3 regions of the Nocardioides marinus genome follow, and region 2 is predicted to be linked to each of the others. Evidence: predicted binding sites of a transcription regulator. Region 2 holds the regulator's gene; each other region holds the start of a gene.

Region 1 (5,463 bases), 1.7 Mb from region 2:
AAGGGCAACTACGGTGCGGTCAACGCACAGAGCAAGGCTGATCAGCGGGCTTGTCGCCCGAAAGTCGCGAAGCTGGCCACGAACCAGCGACTCCAGCACGAGGTGCAAGATCGACTTCGCAAGGACCACAGCCCTGAGCAGATCGCGCGACGGCTCAGGCAGGACTTCCCTGACGATGCGGAGATGCGGGTGTCGCACGAGACGATCTACCAGTCGTTGTACGTGCAGTCCCGAGGCGGGCTGAAGCGGGAACTGACACGCCACCTGCGCACCGGGCGCACGCTGCGTAAGCCCCATCGCCAACCCGATCAACGTCGCCAGCGGTTCGCCGGGATGGTGATGATCAGCGAACGACCCGCAGACGTCGAGGACCGGGCAGTGCCGGGCCATTGGGAGGGCGATCTGATCCTTGGCTCGACCGAGTCCGGATCCGCGGTCGGGACGCTGGTCGAGCGCACCACCAGGTTCGTGATGCTGCTGCACCTACCCGGTGGTCACACGGCCGAGATCGTCCAAGAAGCGATGGTGGCCAAGATGGCCACGCTGCCCGAGCAGTTGCGTCGATCTCTGACCTGGGACCAGGGCTCAGAGATGGCCAACCACATCCAGATCGCCGAAGCGACCGGACTCTCCATCTACTTCTGCGACCCCCACTCCCCTTGGCAGCGCGGGAGCAACGAGAACACCAACGGTCTGCTGCGTCAGTACCTGCCCAAGGGCACAGACCTCTCCTTCTACGGGCCTGGGATGCTCGACCAAGTGGCAGCCCAGCTCAACGCACGCCCCCGCAAGACACTGAAGTGGCGCACTCCCGCGGAAGAACTCGAAGCACTACTGTCCGGACCGTCAGATCCACCTGTTGCGACGACCGGCTGAATTCGCCCCCCCAACACCTGCACAACGTCGTGGACGGAGTCGGCACCCTGTGGGTGCATCGAGTCTCGGGTCGTAGAGTCGGGGCCGTGAGCACCGACCTCGACGACCGCCCGGTGGAGGCGCCTGCGGCGCACCGGATCTCGCTGGCGCTGCTGGCGAGCTTCCTGGGGCTCGGCCTGCTCAGCGTCGCCCTCGTGGGGCTGCTGCGCGAGCGGATGGTGCTCAACTGGGCCGAGGGTCACCGCGACGCCCGGGAGATCGTGGCGCAGCGCGGCCTGGACTACCTGATGGACGAGCGGCCGATCGCGGTGCCGCAGTTCTTCGCGGTCTCCGCCGTGCTGTTCGTGACGGTCGCGGCCCTGATCGCCGTGCTCGCGATGTTCTACGCCCACGGTCACCACTGGGCGCGGGTCTGCCTGACCGTGCTGCTGGTGATGACCGTCGTGGCGACCGGCTCGGGCATGCGCGTCGACCCGCCCACGACGTTCCTGGTGCTGAGCTACCTCGCGATCGCCCTCATCGTGGCGCTGCTGGTCGCGATGTGGCACCCGAGCACGTCCGAGCACCTGCGCGCCACCCGGTCCCGGGTCGACCGCGGCGCGGTCTGAGGCTCCCCGCTCGTACGTCGACCGTGCGCGAGTGACGTCTCGGCCGTGCGCGAGTGACTCTCGGCGTCAGCCGGCGCGGTGCTCGACGAGCCTGCCGGTGGGGAGGACGGTGCCGGCACCGACGGCGTGGGGGACCAGGCCGAGCGACTGCTCGACGACGGCGAGGAACCGGTCGGCGTCGCGCACCAGGTCGTCGGCCTCGCGCTCGGTGACGGCACGTCGTGAGCCGGCCTCGGCGGCCGCGCGCTTGGCCGCGCCGGCGGAGAAGAACGTCGCCCACTCCGCGAGCTCGGGGGCGACCTCGGTCAGCAGCACCCAGGCGTTCTTCTGGCGTCGTCCGCGGGTCGGCCGGGGGCGCGCCCGGGCGGCGAGCAGCGCCGCCGCGGCACGCAGCGCCGCGACGTGGGCGCAGGCGTAGCGGGTCGGGACGTCGCGCGAGGCGGTGGCCTCGGCGAGCGACTCCGCCGCGCGGGCGAGGTAGGAGTGGGTGGTGGCGGGCAGCAGGTACGGGGTCTGCGGGGACATCTGTCTCTCCAGGTCTCAGGGTCGGTCAGCGGGTCGGTCAGCGGGTCAGTCGGTGCAGCCGACGAGCTGCCAGCGGCCCTCGGCGGTGTCGTGGGTCAGCTCGAGGACCCCGGTGGTCGGCAGTCCCTGGGGCTCGGGGCGGCCGGGGCCGCGGCCGGCCTCCACCCGCCAGACCTCCCGCTCGCCGAGCAGCTCCTCGAGCAGGGCGGTCCCGTCGGTTCCGCTGGTCCCAGCGCTGCCCTCAGCGCTGCTCTCCTCGGAGCCGATGACCGCGTGCACGTGGGCGTGCTGCCACCAGGGGCCGGTCTCCACCCAGTGCGCGACCACGGCGCGCACCTTCCACAGCCGCCCCCGCCACAGCAGCTGGGCCGGGCCCTCGCCGGGCCAGCCGGGGACCGGGCCGCGGCGTACCTCCACGGGCTCGTCGTAGCGTCGCATCCTCACTCACCGTCCTCCTCCCGGGCGCGTGGCCCGGGGCTCCCTCGACCCTCGTGCGATCGAACGGATGTTCGAACGATGACGACGGTACTCCCGACCTCCGACAGTCCGTCAAGGACTTGACCGGCCGCGCTCGAGCGGGGTTACGCTGACGCCCTCTTCGAACACGTGTTCGACGCTTCTCGGGTCCCTGAGAGGCGTGCGAGCAGCGGTCGAGGAGCTGTCCGGGGTCGAGCCGAGACGAGACGAAGGAGCGAGCCGTGCGCGACCCGTTCCCCCACCTGCACGTGGCCTCCGGCTACTCCCTGCGCCACGGCGCCTCGCTGCCCCCGCGCCTGGTGGAGCGGGCCGTCGAGCACGGCATGGACCTGCTGGCGCTCACCGACCGCGACGGCACCTACGGCGCGGTGAAGTTCGCCAAGGCCTGCCAGGTCGCCGGCATCTCCCCGGTCCTCGGCGTGGACCTCGCCTACCGTCCGACCGCGCCGGGCGACGGCCCGGCAGGGGAGCCCGGCAGCCGCCGTCGTACGCCGGTGCGCGGAGGCGCCTTCCGCGACCCGCGCCTGCCGCGGGTGACTCTCCTCGCGCACGCGGCCGGCCCCGGGGGCGGCCGCGGCGGCTGGGCCGCGGTGTGCCGGATCCTCTCGGCCACCCACCTCGCCGGCGAGCGCGGCACGCCCGTGCTCGACCCGGAGAGCCCCGAGGTCGCCGCGCTGCTCGGCTCCGGCGACGTGGTCGTCCTGCTCGGCCCGGGCTCGGTCCTCGGGCCGGCGCTGGAGGGGCGCCGCGACGACCTGGTCCGCGCCGAGCTGGCCCGCTGGCGCGCCCTGGTGCCGACCGGTTGCCTGCAGGTCGAGCTGGTCCACCACCGGCTGCCCGGCTCCGCGACCCGGGCCGCCCACCTGGCCCGGGTGGCCGCCGAGGTCGGCCTGCCCACGGTGCTGACCAACCAGGTCCGCTACGCCGAGCGCCGCGACGCGGCCACGGCCGACGTCCTCGACGCCGCCCGCCGGCTGGTCGCCCTGGACCGGCGCCACGTGGACCGCACCAACGCCGAGGGGCACCTGAAGTCCGGGCGCCAGATGCGCCAGGTGGCCGACGAGGTCGCGCACGCCGCCGGCGGCGGGCCCTCCGACGCCGCGCGGCTGCTGGCCCGCACCCGCGCGCTGGCCGAGCGCTGCGCCCTCGACCCCCGTGGCGACCTCGGCCTGGGGGAGGTGCACTTCCCGGAGTTCTCCCTCTCCACCGACCACCCCGACGCCGACACGGCACTGCGCGCCCGCTGCGAGGGGGCGATCGGCGGCCGCTACGGCGGCAGCGGCCTGGCGGTGGTGTGGAAGCGCCTCGACGACGAGCTCGGGGTGATCCGCGACCTCGGCTACGCGTCGTACTTCCTCACCGTCGGTGACGTCACCGACCTGATCAAGGAGCTCGGCGTCCGGGTCGCGGCCCGCGGCTCCGGCGCGGGCAGCCTGGTGACCTACCTGCTCGGCATCTCCGGGGTCGACCCGATCCGCCACCAGCTGCTGATGGAGCGCTTCCTCTCGCCGTTGCGCCAGGCGCTGCCCGACATCGACGTCGACGTGGAGTCCGCACGCCGCACCGAGGTCTACGAGGCGATCCTCGACCGCTACGGCGGCGAGCGCTGCGTGTGCGTGTCGATGATGGACACCTACCGGGTGCGGCACGCCGTGCGCGACGTCGGTGCCGCCCTGGGCATGCCGCCGCTGGAGACCGACGCCATCGCGAAGGCCTTCCCGCACATCCGCGCGCGCGATGCCCGCACCGCGCTGCGCGAGCTGCCCGAGCTGCGCGCCAGCGGGTTGGGGGAGCAGCGGCTGGACCTGATGTTCCAGCTCGTCGAGCGCCTCGACGGCCTGCCGCGGCACGTCGCGGTGCACCCGTGCGGCGTGCTGCTCTCCGACGCCACGCTGCTCGACCGCACCCCGGTGGAGGCGTCGTTCGCGGGGTTCCCGATGAGTCAGTTCGACAAGGACGACGTCGAGGACCTCGGGCTGCTCAAGCTCGACGTGCTCGGCATCCGGATGCAGTCCTCGATGGCCCACGCCGTCGCCGAGATCCGCCGCGTCGAGGGGGTCGAGGTCGACCTCGACGACCAGCAGCAGGTGCCCCACGACGACCCCGCGACCTACGAGATGATCTCGACCGCACGGACGCTGGGGATCTTCCAGATCGAGTCGCCGGGCCAGCGCGAGCTGGTCGGCAAGTCCGGCATCGAGACCTTCGAGGACGTCATCACCGACATCTCGCTGTTCCGTCCCGGGCCGGTCAAGAGCGACATGATCACCCCCTACCTCGAGGTCAAGCAGGGGTGGAAGGCCGCGCGCTACCTCCACGACGACCTGCGCCCGATCCTGGGCCCCACCCGCGGCGTCGTGGTCTTCCACGAGCAGGTCATCGAGATCATCAGCCGCTTCGCCGGTGTCACGTTCGCGGAGGCCGACGAGAAGCGCCGCGCGCTCGGTGACCGCGAGGGCATGGCCGAGACCAGGGTGTGGTTCTTCCCCCGCGCCCTGGGCCGGGGCTACCCCATGCACGTGGTGGAGGAGGTCTGGTCGGTGCTGGAGGCTTTCGCCTCCTTCGGGTTCTGCAAGGCCCACGCGGCCGCCTTCGCGCTGCCGACCTTCCAGTCGGCCTGGCTCAAGGCGCACTGGCCGGCGCACTTCCTGGCCGGGGTGCTCACCCACGACCCCGGCATGTACCCCAAGCGCCTGATCCTCGAGGACGCCCGGCACTGCGGCATCGAGGTGCTCGGTCTCGACGTGGGCCGCAGCGGGAGGGAGTACGCCGTCGAGGTGCTCGACGAGGGGCCCGGCCCCGGCCCCGGGGCGCCGTGGTGGACCGACCAGCAGCCCGAGGGCACCAGGCGCTGGGGCATCCGCCTGGCCCTCTCGGAGGTCAAGGGGATCAGCGAGACCGAGGTCGAGCGGATCGTCGCGGCCCGGCCCTACCACTCGCTGAGCGACTTCTGGCACCGGGCGCGGGTCTCCCGCCC
Region 2 (5,463 bases):
GGTCCGCTGGGCACCGCGGCCCGCGACGTCCGGCTCGTCCCCTCGTCCCTGGGCCACCCAGCCAGGCTAACCCCGCGGCCCATCCCCCATCAGGGTCCTCCTGCCCCTTCCTCGGGCCCTTCGGCCCGTGGTGGGCCACCGGGCGCGACCGCACCGCTCGGCGGTTCGCCCCGTGACGCGTGGGGCGATCGGGGACAATGGCGCGGTGGCTGGGAGCGGAGGGAAGCACGGATCGCACAGCGGCCCGCGCCCCCCGGCACCCCACCGGACCCGTCGCCTGCTGGCCCTCACCGCCGGGGTCACCGGCCTGGTCGTCGCCTGGGGCTACCTGGTCTGGGCGGCCATCGACTTCGGCACGACCGCACGCGAGGGCAGGACCGCCGCCTGGTGGTTCCTCGCCCTGGCCTCCCTCGGCGCGGTGGCCTGCCTCTTCGCCGGCCTGTTGGTCGGGCTGCGGCTGCTGCGCGAGCTCGGCGTCGTCGCCCCGGACCCAGCACCCGGCACCGAGCCCCCCGCTCCGCGACCCAAGGGCGGCAAGCGCGCCGCGCGCTGAGCCTGGCCCCGCCCAGGACGGCCGGTGCGCGAAGGTCTGACTGATATCGGTCGAACCTGCGGGTTCGCGGTCGAAGGTTCGACCGCGCACCGCAAGGTCTGACTGACATCAGTCAGACCTTGCGGCCCGCCCAGCACCACCGAGGGGCGGTCCCGCCGTGGGCCCGCCCCTCGTCTTCCCCGTGGTTTCGCCGGCCGGGGTCGAATCGACCGGCGAAGTCTGTGCGCCCCTTCCGGGGCGGTGCTCCCGTCGCGTCGCGCTCAGCTGTCGGCGGGGACCCGCAGCCGCTGACCGGCGACGAGCATGCCGCTCTCGAGGTGGTTGAGCTGCTGGATGGTCGACATCATGTCGCGGACGTCGCCGCCCTCGGCCCGGGCCGAGGCGATGTCCCACAGGGTCACCCCGGTGCCGACCACGATCGTGTCGGTGGGCACCGGCTGCCCCTTCTCCGAGGTCGCGACCGAGCCGCCAGCGAAGGCCACCGCGATCGCCACGGCCACCAGCAGGCCGACCACGAAGACCACCAGGCGACCGCGCCGGGTCAGGCGCAGACGGCCGTCGGTGCCAGCAGCCGAACGCGGTGCCGAGCGCGGAACCGGACGGGCGGAGGTGCGGGCCGGGAGGTGGACTGCGGGAAGGACCATGGTGCTCATCGGGATCTCCTGGGGAAGGCGGAGTGGGTCTGCGAACCGATGTCTACCGACGACCACCGACAGTCCCGGTCAGGGAGGACCGGGCGGGCCTGGGGCCGACGGCTCGACCACCAGTTCGATCGAACACGTGTACGAGAGTAGATCAGGTGTTCGAACGAGATCAAGGGTTTCTGCGAACAAATGTTCGACTGCCCCTGCGTGGGCCGCGAGCCCACCCACCCCGTCAGCCGCGGCGGAGCGCCCGACGACCCTGGGCGGCGAAGAGCGCGGTCCCCTTGGCGGCGACGCCGGGAGCCAGGGAGATGGTGCGCATCAGGGCCCCGCGCCACACCGGCACCGTCCGGATCACGCGGCCGGTCCCGACCAGCCCGACGGCCGCCTCGGCGATCTCCTCCACCGACAGGATCCGACCACCCGAGTGAACCAGGGCCGCTCCCAGGCCTTCGGGGTCCTGCTCGTCCAGCATGGCCGTCCGGACCCCGTCGGGGCAGATCGCGTGCACCCGCACCCGACGCGCCGTCTCGGCGGCCACGGACATGGTGGCCGACACGGTCGCGGCCTTGGTCGCGGCGTACACGCTGTAGCCGGGGACCGGCCCCAGCCCCGAGAGGGAGGCGGTGTTGACGATGTCGCCGGAGCCGTCGCCGAAGGCCTCCAGCGCAGCGCGCATGCCCCACAGGACACCCAGGAGGTTCACCTCCACCAGCCGGCGCACCTGCTCCTCGGAGAGCTCCGAGAGTCGCCCGTCGTCGCCGACCCCGGCGTTGTTGAACCAGGCGACCAGACGACCGTGCCCGGCCGCCACCTCGGCGACCGTGCGGTGCGCCTCCGGGTCGCGCACGTCATGGGCCAGTCCGGCGACGGCGCCGATCTCCCGCGCGGTCGCCTGCACGGCCTCCCCGTCAACATCGGTGACGACCACGGCGTACCCCTGGGCCACCAGCAGCTCGGCGATCCCGCGGCCGATGCCGCGAGCAGCACCGGTGACCACGGCACTGCGCTGGATGGGGGCGGCGGGGACCGGGCGGGGCGTCATGGCCCGAGTGTGCTCGACACGCCGATTCGAACACATGTTTGATCGCGGACCGGATGAGTCATAGCGTGTGAGCACCACGACGCAGGCCGTGCCACACCCGTGCCGCCGCGTCCGCGGGCGCACCCTGCGGGCCGGTGGTCGAACCAGGAGGACCCCCATGGCGACCAGCCACGACGACGCCGCCCCCGGCGTGAGCGCGCTCCCCGACGGCCCGCCCGACGCCAGCGGGCTCACCCCGCGCCAGACCAAGGTGCTGGAGACCATCCGCGACGCGGTCGCCCAACGCGGCTACCCGCCCAGCATGCGCGAGATCGGCCAGGCCGTCGGCCTGACCAGCACCTCCTCGGTGGCCCACCAGCTGAAGGTGCTGGAGGAGAAGGGCTTCATCAAGCGCGACGGCAGCCGGCCCCGCGCCCTCGAGGTCTTCCTGCCCGAGTCGATGGCCGCACGGCGCGCGATCTCCTCGGCCGACGAGAGCTCCTTCGACGAGACCGGGGTCGGCGACACCCTGCCCGCCGCCTCCTACGTGCCGATGCTCGGCCGGATCGCCGCGGGCGCGCCGATCCTCGCCGAGGAGCAGGTCGAGGACGTCTTCCCGCTGCCCAAGCAGCTCGTCGGCGACGGCCAGCTCTTCCTGCTCGAGGTGCGTGGTGAGTCGATGATCGACGCCGCCATCTGCGACGGCGACTACGTCGTGATCCGCCAGGCCAACACCGCCGAGAACGGTCAGATGGTCGCCGCGATGATCGACGGCGAGGCCACCGTGAAGACCTTCTCCCGCAAGAGCGGGCAGGTGTGGCTGCTGCCGCACAACGACGCCTTCGAGCCGATCGACGGCACCCACGCCACCATCCTCGGCATCGTCACCGCCGTGCTGCGCAAGGTCTGAGGGGTACGCCGGCGGCGGGTGGTCTCGACGCCCGCTCGTCGCTGGCGCTCCTCACTGCTCGACCACCGGTAGGCGCGGGGTCTCGACGCCCGCTCGTCCACCGGGTCGCGGGCGGTCGCCTGGTGAGCACCGGGTGAACGGACGGTGCTCACTCCGGCGAAACCGTCACGAAACAGGGGGCGGCGTCGTTGGATGAGTCGTGACCTCGACGAAGCCGCCGACGACGCCCCCCACCTCGTCCTCCTCCCCCTCCGCGTTGCCCCGCCGCACCGTCCTCGCGACCGGCGCCGCGGGAGCCGCCGCGGCCGGGGTGCTCGGCAGCGGCGTACGCCCTGCGCAGGCCGACCCGACGGGGCAGCCCGGTGCGGCCGACGGGGCCGAGCGCGGGAAGGCGACGCACGAGGTCTTCCAGCACGGGGTCGCCTCGGGTGACCCGTTGCCGCGCCGGGTCGTCATCTGGACCCGCGTCACCCCCACCCCTGCGGCCACGGCCGGCTCGGGCAAGGGCGGGCCGGTCACCGTCACCTGGCAGGTGGCCAAGGACAAGCGGTTCCGCAAGGTCGTCAGCAAGGGCCGGTTCCGCACCAGCGCCGGGCGCGACCACACGGTCAAGCTCGACGCCAGGGGCCTCAAGCCGGACACCGAGTACTTCTACCGCTTCCGCGCCCTCGGCCAGAAGAGCCCCGTCGGCCGCCTGCGCACGGCGCCGCGCAAGCGCGCCGCCCTGGACAACCTGCGCTTCGGGGTCGTGTCCTGCGCCAACCTCGAGGCCGGCTTCTTCAGCTCCTACCGCGGCCTCGCGGCGCGCGAGGACCTCCACGCCGTCCTCCACCTCGGCGACTACCTCTACGAGTACCCCACCGGCGAGTACGGCATGGGCCAGGACAACGTCGTCGTCCGCCCGCACGACCCGCCGCACGAGATGGTCAGCCTCGAGGACTACCGCCGCCGGCACGCCAACTACAAGGCCGACCCCGACCTGCAGGCCCTGCACGCGCGCTACTCGTGGATCCTCACCTGGGACGACCACGAGGTCACCAACGACCAGTGGAAGAACGGCGCGGAGAACCACGACGAGTCCGAGGGTGACTACAAGGTCCGCCGTGCCCGCGCCCACCGCGCGTACGACGAGTGGATGCCGGTGCGGATGGACGGGACCGCTGCCCTGGGCGACGGCACCCGCCTCTACCGTCGGCTGCGCTTCGGCAACCTCGCCGAGGTCTCGATGCTCGACCTGCGCACCTATCGCGACGAGCAGGTCTCCACGCTCGCGCCGACACCCGTGCCGGCGCTCGAGGCCGAGGTGAGCGACCCGTCCCGCTCCATCACCGGCAAGAAGCAGATGGCCTGGCTCAAGGAGTCACTCACCCGCGGCGACCACGCGCCGCAGTGGAAGGTCATCGGTAACCCGGTGATGATCGCGCCGGTCACCTTCGGCGACCTGCCCAACGACCTGATCGACCCCATCAACGACGTGACCGGCATCCTCCCCGGCGACGGCGCGCCCTACAACGTCGACCAGTGGGACGGCTACACCGCCGACCGCCGCGAGGTCCTCGGCCACATCCGCGACCACCAGGTCAAGGACGTCTTGTTCATCACCGGCGACATCCACTCCGGGTGGGCCTGCGAGCTGCCGCTGGACACCTCCACGCAGCCGCTCTACGGCGACTCCTACGGGGTGGAGTTCGTGTGCTCCTCGGTCACCTCGAACAACCTCAAGGACATCACCGGCGCGCCGCAGCTCACGCCGCTCGTGGAGACCGCGATCCTCGCCAACAACCGGCACATCAAGTACCTCGACTTCGACAACCACGGGTACTCCGTCCTCGACATCACCCCCGAGCGCGCCCAGATGGACTGGTACGTCATCGGCGCCCGGGACGACGCGGCCACCCCGATCGAGTGGTCGACGTCGTACGCCACGCTGGCCGGGACCGGCCGGATCACCCCCGTCGACGCTCCGCTGGAGGCCTGATGTGCCAGGACACCCCCCTCGCCGGCTCCCCTGAGCGCGCCGCCCGCCGGCTCGCGGAGATCCGGGCCAGCCGCCGCACCGTGCTGACCGCGGCTGCCTCCGGCCTGGCCTTCTCCAGCGCCGTCGGCGCGGCGGCGCCCGCGGGCGCCGCCAGCGCGAGGACCAAGAAGCGCTGCTACGTGCTCGTCACCGACGGCTGCCGCCCCGACGAGATCGAGCCGACCCTCACCCCCAACCTCCACGCGCTGCGCGAGGGCGGGATGTGGTGGCCGCGGGCGACCTCCATGCCGGTCATGGAGACGATCCCCAACCACGTGATGATGATGACCGGGGTACGCCCCGACCGGTCGGGCG
Region 3 (5,463 bases), 2.5 Mb from region 2:
GCTCCCCGGTGGGCGGCTGCGACCCGTCCAGCAGCTCCAGGCCCAGCAGGTCGAGGTCGTCGGCGCTGACGGCACCGATGAAGGCGAAGTCGCCCTCGACCCGGGCCACGTCGTAGCGCTCGACCGCCACCCGGTCCACACCGTCGACCTCGGCGAGCGCGTCGGCGACCGAGGGTGAGAACGGGCCGCCGAAGAGGTTCGTGACGACGTAGTCGCCGACGAAGCTCTCCTCGATCTGCTGGTCCACCGACGCCGAGGCCGAGGCCCCGGCGATCGACATCGTGCCGGCCAGCGCCAGGCCGATCATCAGCGCCGAGGCGGTGGCCGCGGTGCGGCGGGGGTTGCGCAGGGTGTTCTGGCCCGCGAGCACCCCGACGGTGCCGAAGACGCGGCGGAACAGGGCGGCGGCGCCGGCCAGCAGCGGCATCGACAGCAGCGGCGAGGCGGCCGTGACGCCGAGCAGGATCGCCAGCACTCCCGCCCCGACGACCCAGCCCGCGTGGTCGGGGTCGGCGAACAGACCCACCGCGAGCGCGATCCCGCCGAGCACCGCGAGCACCAGCCCGACCACCATGCGTCGGCGCAGCGAGGACTCCGGCAGCGCCACGTCGTCGCGCAGCGCCTGCACCGGCGCGATGCGCCCGGTGCGCAGCGCCGGCACGAGCGCGGCGACGACGGTGACCAGCACGGCGACGGAGTACGCCGCGACGGGCGTGCGTGCGGCGATCACGAGCGGCTGGCCGGACAGGTCGAGGCCGACCTGCGCGAAGAGCGCGGCGAGGGCCTGGGCCAGCACGATGCCCAGCCCCAGGCCGAGGGTCCCGCCGAGCAGCCCGAGGACGAGCGCCTCGACCAGCACCGAGCCCGTGACCTGGCGGCGGCTGGCCCCCAGGGCGCGCAGCAGCGCCAGCTCGCGGGAGCGCTGGGCCACCAGGATCGAGAAGGTGTTGACGATGAGGAAGGCCCCCACGACCAGGGCGACGCCGGCGAAGACCAGCAGGAAGGTCTCGAGGAAGCCGATCGCCTCCTGCAGGTCGGCCGCGTTGGACTCGGCAGCCTCGTCGCCGGTGACGGCCTCGAGGTCCCCACCGAGCACCTCGCGCACCTGCTCGGCCAGCTCCTCCTGGCTCACGCCCTCGGCGGCGGTCACCCACACCTCGGTCCAGGCGTCCTGCCCGCCGAGGAACAGCTCCTGTGCGGTGGCGGCGTCGAAGGCGGCGAGGGTGGCGCCGTTGAGCGATCCTCCGTCGGCGAAGTCGGCCAGGCCGACCAGCGTCGGCTCGACCCGCGCCTGCTCCCCGGGGGTCTGGATCGGGACCGTGTCGCCGACGGCGTACCCCGCACGCTCGGCGGTCCGGGTGTCGACCACGACGTCCTGGGGCCCCTGGGGTGCGCGTCCCTCGACGATCACCAGGCCCTCGCGGCCGTCGACGGCGGGGGCGTCGCTCCACCCCTGGCCCAGGGCCGGCGGGCCGAAGCCACCGACCGGCCGGTCGTCGGTGTCGATGACGTAGACGCCGATCGAGGCCACCTGCCCGTCGGCACGCGCCGCGCCGGGGAGGGCCGCGAGCTCGGCCACGACGTCGCCCGGGACGGTGCGCGAGCCGGGGGGACCGCCGCCCTGGCCGTCCGGCCGCACGACCACGTCGCCGGCGGAGGAGGCGAAGATCGAGTCGAAGGAGCGTTGCAGCGTGTCGGAGAAGACCAACGTGCCGACGACGAAGGAGACGCCGAGCACGATCGCGAAGGTGCTCATCAACAGCCGCACCTTGCGGCCGAGCAGGCTGCGCAGGGAGACGCGGAGCACGGCTCAGGCCTCCTGGGCCGCGGCGTCGTCGCGCGGGGCGGCGGCCTCGGTCATGCGCGCCATGACCTCGAGCACGGCCTCGCGGTCGGGAGAGCGCAGCTCGTCGACGACCCGGCCGTCGGCGAGGAAGACCACGCGGTCGGTGTACGCCGCCGCGACCGGGTCGTGGGTGACCATGACGATGGTCTGCTGGTGCTCGTCGACGCTGCGGCGCAGCAGGCTGAGCACCTCGGCACCCGACCGGCTGTCGAGGTTGCCGGTCGGCTCGTCGGCGAAGACGATCCGCGGCCGGCTGGCCAGCGCGCGGGCCACCGCGACCCGCTGCTGCTGCCCCCCGGAGAGCTGGTTCGGACGGTGGCCCAACCGGTCGTCGAGGCCCACCGTCGCGACCACCTGGTCGAACCACGCGGAGTCCGGACGGCGCCCGGCGATCGCCAGCGGGAGCAGGATGTTCTCCTTCGCGGTCAGGGTCGGCACGAGGTTGAAGGACTGGAAGACGAAGCCGATCTCGTCGCGCCGCAGCGCGGTCAGCGCCTTGTCCTTCAGGCCGGTCAGCTCCACCTCGCCGATGCGCACCGAGCCGGAGTCGGCGGTGTCCAGGGCCGCACAGCAGTGCATGAGGGTCGACTTGCCCGAGCCGCTGGGGCCCATGACGGCGGTGAACTCCCCCGCCCCGATGTCGAGGGTCACGCCGTCGAGCGCGCGCACCTCCGTCTGGCCCGAGCCGTAGGTCTTCGTCAGGTCACGCACGCTGGCCGCCACGGTCATGGGTCCACTCTCGCCGACCCCGGGGACCCGCGCCACCGGGTTCCCCCTGAGAGGACCCCGACCCCGTCACCCCCCCGCTCCCGCCGAGCCGGCGTATCAATACGCCGGCTCGGCACGTCGGCGGGTCACGACACGCCCGGGACTGCGTCGAACACCTGTTCGACCTGCGACGTATCCTGGGGGCCATGGACTTCCAGGGCACGCTCTTCGCCGACCAGCCGCAGGGTCGGGAGTCACTGGTCGGGGCGCTGGCCGCCGCCGAGCGCCACCCGCTGGCCCACGGCGCGTGGGTCGACGTGCGCCGGACCTGGCTGCCGGACCCCGACGAGGTGTTCGACGCCCTGGTCGCACGCGTCCCGTGGCGCGCGGAGAGGCGCCAGATGTACGACCGGCTGGTCGACGTGCCGCGACTGGTCTACACCTACATGATCGACCAGGAGCTGCCCCACCCCGTGCTGACCGAGGCCCGCGACGCCCTCAGCGAGCACTACGCCGACGAGCTCGGTGAGCCGTTCCGCACGGCGGGCTGCTGCTACTACCGCGACGGCCGCGACAGCGTGGCCTGGCACGGCGACACCATCGGCCGCGGCTCCAGCCACGACACCATGGTCGCCATCGTCTCGGTGGGCGACCCGCGCCGACTGATGCTGCGCCCGCGCGGCGGGGGCGAGAGCCTGGCCTTCGAGCTCGGGCACGGGGACCTCCTGGTCATGGGCGGCAGCTGCCAACGCACGTGGGAGCACGCGGTCCCGAAGGTCGCCTCGGCCGGCCCGCGACTCTCGGTGCAGTTCCGACCCTTCGGCGTGTTCTGAGGCCGCGCCCGCCGCGGCCCCATCGAGGATCCCTCAGGGACCGGACCGGTCCGCATCCCCGTCGGGGGTAGCGCAAGGTAAAGGTCAAGGTAAAGGATGACGGCGGCCGACCAGCCCCCCAGGTCGACCACCAGGAGGCGAGCATGGACCAGCCCCGGCCGACGCCGGTGCCACCCGGTGCCGCTCGCACACCCACGCCGGAGGGTCGGGGTCAGCTCTTCCTCGTGGGCATCGTGGCCATCGCCCTCGCGGTGCTCGTCGTCGCGCTCATGGCGCTCATCGGCTGACCGGCACTCATCGGCTGACCCGAGCGGTGCCGAGCCGGTGCAGCACCCGACCCGGCAGCCTCAGAAGGACACCTGCGGCGGAGCGTCGTGCCCCTGCGGGGCGTCGTAGAACTCCCGCCGCCCGACACCGGCGACGCCGGACAGGAACATCCACGGGATGGTCGCGACCAGCGTGTTGAGGGTGCGGGTGGCGTCGTTGTAGTACTGCCGGGAGAAGGCGATCTGGTCCTCGGTTTGCGCCAGCTGGCGCTGGAGCTCGAGGAAGGTCTGGTCGGCCTTGAGGTCGGGGTAGGCCTCGGCCACGGCGTTGAGTCGCACCAGGGCCTGCTGCAGCGCGGCGTCGGCGGCGGCCCGGGCGGCCACATCGTTCCCCCCGGCGGCCTGCGCGACCCCGGCCCGCGCCCGGGTCACCTCCTCGAGGACCCCGCTCTCGTGCGCGGCGTACCCCTTGACCGTCTCGACGAGGTTGGGCACGAGGTCGGCGCGGCGGGTCAGCTGGACGTCGATGCCGCCCAGCGCCTCCTGCGCGGCGATGTCGGCGGTGCGCAGCTTGTTGAAGCCGACGACGACGAAGCCCACGAGGAGCACGACGACGGCCAGGACGATCAGCAGGGGGATCATGGGCCCATCCTGGCGGGCCCCGTCACGGCTGTCACCAGGACCCGCCGCCACCTCCGCCGCCACCGCCGCCACCGCCACCGCCCCCGCTCGAGGAGGAGGACTGCGTCGCGTTGTACGCCGAGATGGCCGAGTCCACGCTCTGCTCGAGGTCGTGGGCGATCCGGTCGGTCCAGGCCGAGCCCGAGCTGCCGGCGTACCACGCGGCCCAGTGCGGGGCCGGCGGGTCCTCGCCGACCTCGAAGCGGTACTTGGCCGCCCACTCCTTGGCGCAGTCGAAGGCGACGGCCCACGGCACGTAGGCGGTGTAGAGGTCGTGGCGATCGCCGAAGTCGAAGCGCTGCTTGCTCGACGGGGTCGACAGCACCCGCTCGAAGCCCCCCACCTCCGACCACAGCCGACGCCCCAGGGAGGTACGCCGGGTGCCCGCCCCGGGCACCAGCAGCGGCGCCGCGCCCACGGCGAGGCCACCGGGCAGCAGCGCCCAGGCACTCATCCCGAACGGGTTGACCACGACCGCGACGACCGCGAGCGCTGCAGCGAGCAGGACCAGCACGCCACCGAAACCGCCCAGCCCCGCCCGCACCACGGTGCCGGAGTCCCGGCCCCACTGCCGCACCGCAGCCTCGAACTCGTCGGTCTCCCGCTTGAGCCTCTTGCCCGCCTCGACGCTCTTGCGGGTGAAGGTGAAGCTGCCGCCGCGCCGGGCCACGCCGATGACCTGACGGGTGACGTCGTCGAGGTCGGCCTCGACCCGTGGGTCCCCGTGGCGCTGGATGGTCCACCCGTCATCGTGCGGGACGAGGGTCAGCGCCCCCCGCTCCGCGGCGTGCAGCAGCGAGGCCACGTAACGCTCGCGGCCGACCCGCTCCCTGGCCACGTAGTAGCCCTGGGCGGGGCCCAGCCCCGCCGGCGGCGCGTAGGTCAGCGGGAGCCCGGGCTGTCGCTCGCGGGCCCGGTGCGCGAGCAGGGCGCCGTAGGCCAGGGCGAGCAGTCCGAGCAGGACGACGACGACCAGCAGCCAGACCCGGGTGCCGAGCACCGGGTCGAGACGCGGCGCCCACGGCAGGGTCTCCTGCGCAGGCGGGGCGGGCAGGTCGAGCGTGGCCGTCACCGTGACGGGGGTGCGTGGGGCCAGCGGGCCGGTCACCACGACGACCCGGTCCGTGCC

The links. Region 2 encodes LexA, which represses DNA repair genes until DNA is damaged. Its sites were predicted from a motif close to TCGAACANNTGTTCGA; they were not measured.
Region 1: a site for LexA is predicted at 2,608-2,623, ahead of BKA05_RS10635 (DUF6504 family protein). Genes of this name have one in related genera too.
Region 3: a site for LexA is predicted at 2,723-2,738, ahead of BKA05_RS14415 (alpha-ketoglutarate-dependent dioxygenase AlkB). Genes of this name have one in related genera too.

Annotation. Positions count from the first base shown of each region.
Region 1 is NZ_JACBZI010000001.1:2,248,330-2,253,792, reverse strand. It holds gene BKA05_RS10650 (IS30 family transposase) at 1-876, shown strand, start outside; gene BKA05_RS10645 (hypothetical protein) at 963-1,484, shown strand; gene BKA05_RS10640 (SAV_6107 family HEPN domain-containing protein) at 1,551-2,009, opposite strand; gene BKA05_RS10635 (DUF6504 family protein) at 2,055-2,447, opposite strand; gene BKA05_RS10630 (DNA polymerase III subunit alpha) at 2,708-5,463, shown strand, end outside.
Region 2 is NZ_JACBZI010000001.1:502,601-508,063, reverse strand. It holds gene BKA05_RS02555 (hypothetical protein) at 206-553, shown strand; gene BKA05_RS02550 (LysM peptidoglycan-binding domain-containing protein) at 814-1,206, opposite strand; gene BKA05_RS02545 (SDR family oxidoreductase) at 1,430-2,242, opposite strand; gene lexA (transcriptional repressor LexA) at 2,400-3,131, shown strand; gene BKA05_RS02535 (alkaline phosphatase D family protein) at 3,331-5,109, shown strand; gene BKA05_RS02530 (alkaline phosphatase family protein) at 5,109-5,463, shown strand, end outside.
Region 3 is NZ_JACBZI010000001.1:3,032,794-3,038,256, forward strand. It holds gene BKA05_RS14405 (FtsX-like permease family protein) at 1-1,807, opposite strand, end outside; gene BKA05_RS14410 (ABC transporter ATP-binding protein) at 1,811-2,575, opposite strand; gene BKA05_RS14415 (alpha-ketoglutarate-dependent dioxygenase AlkB) at 2,761-3,387, shown strand; gene BKA05_RS14420 (hypothetical protein) at 3,531-3,674, shown strand; gene BKA05_RS14425 (LemA family protein) at 3,735-4,295, opposite strand; gene BKA05_RS14430 (DUF2207 domain-containing protein) at 4,327-5,463, opposite strand, start outside.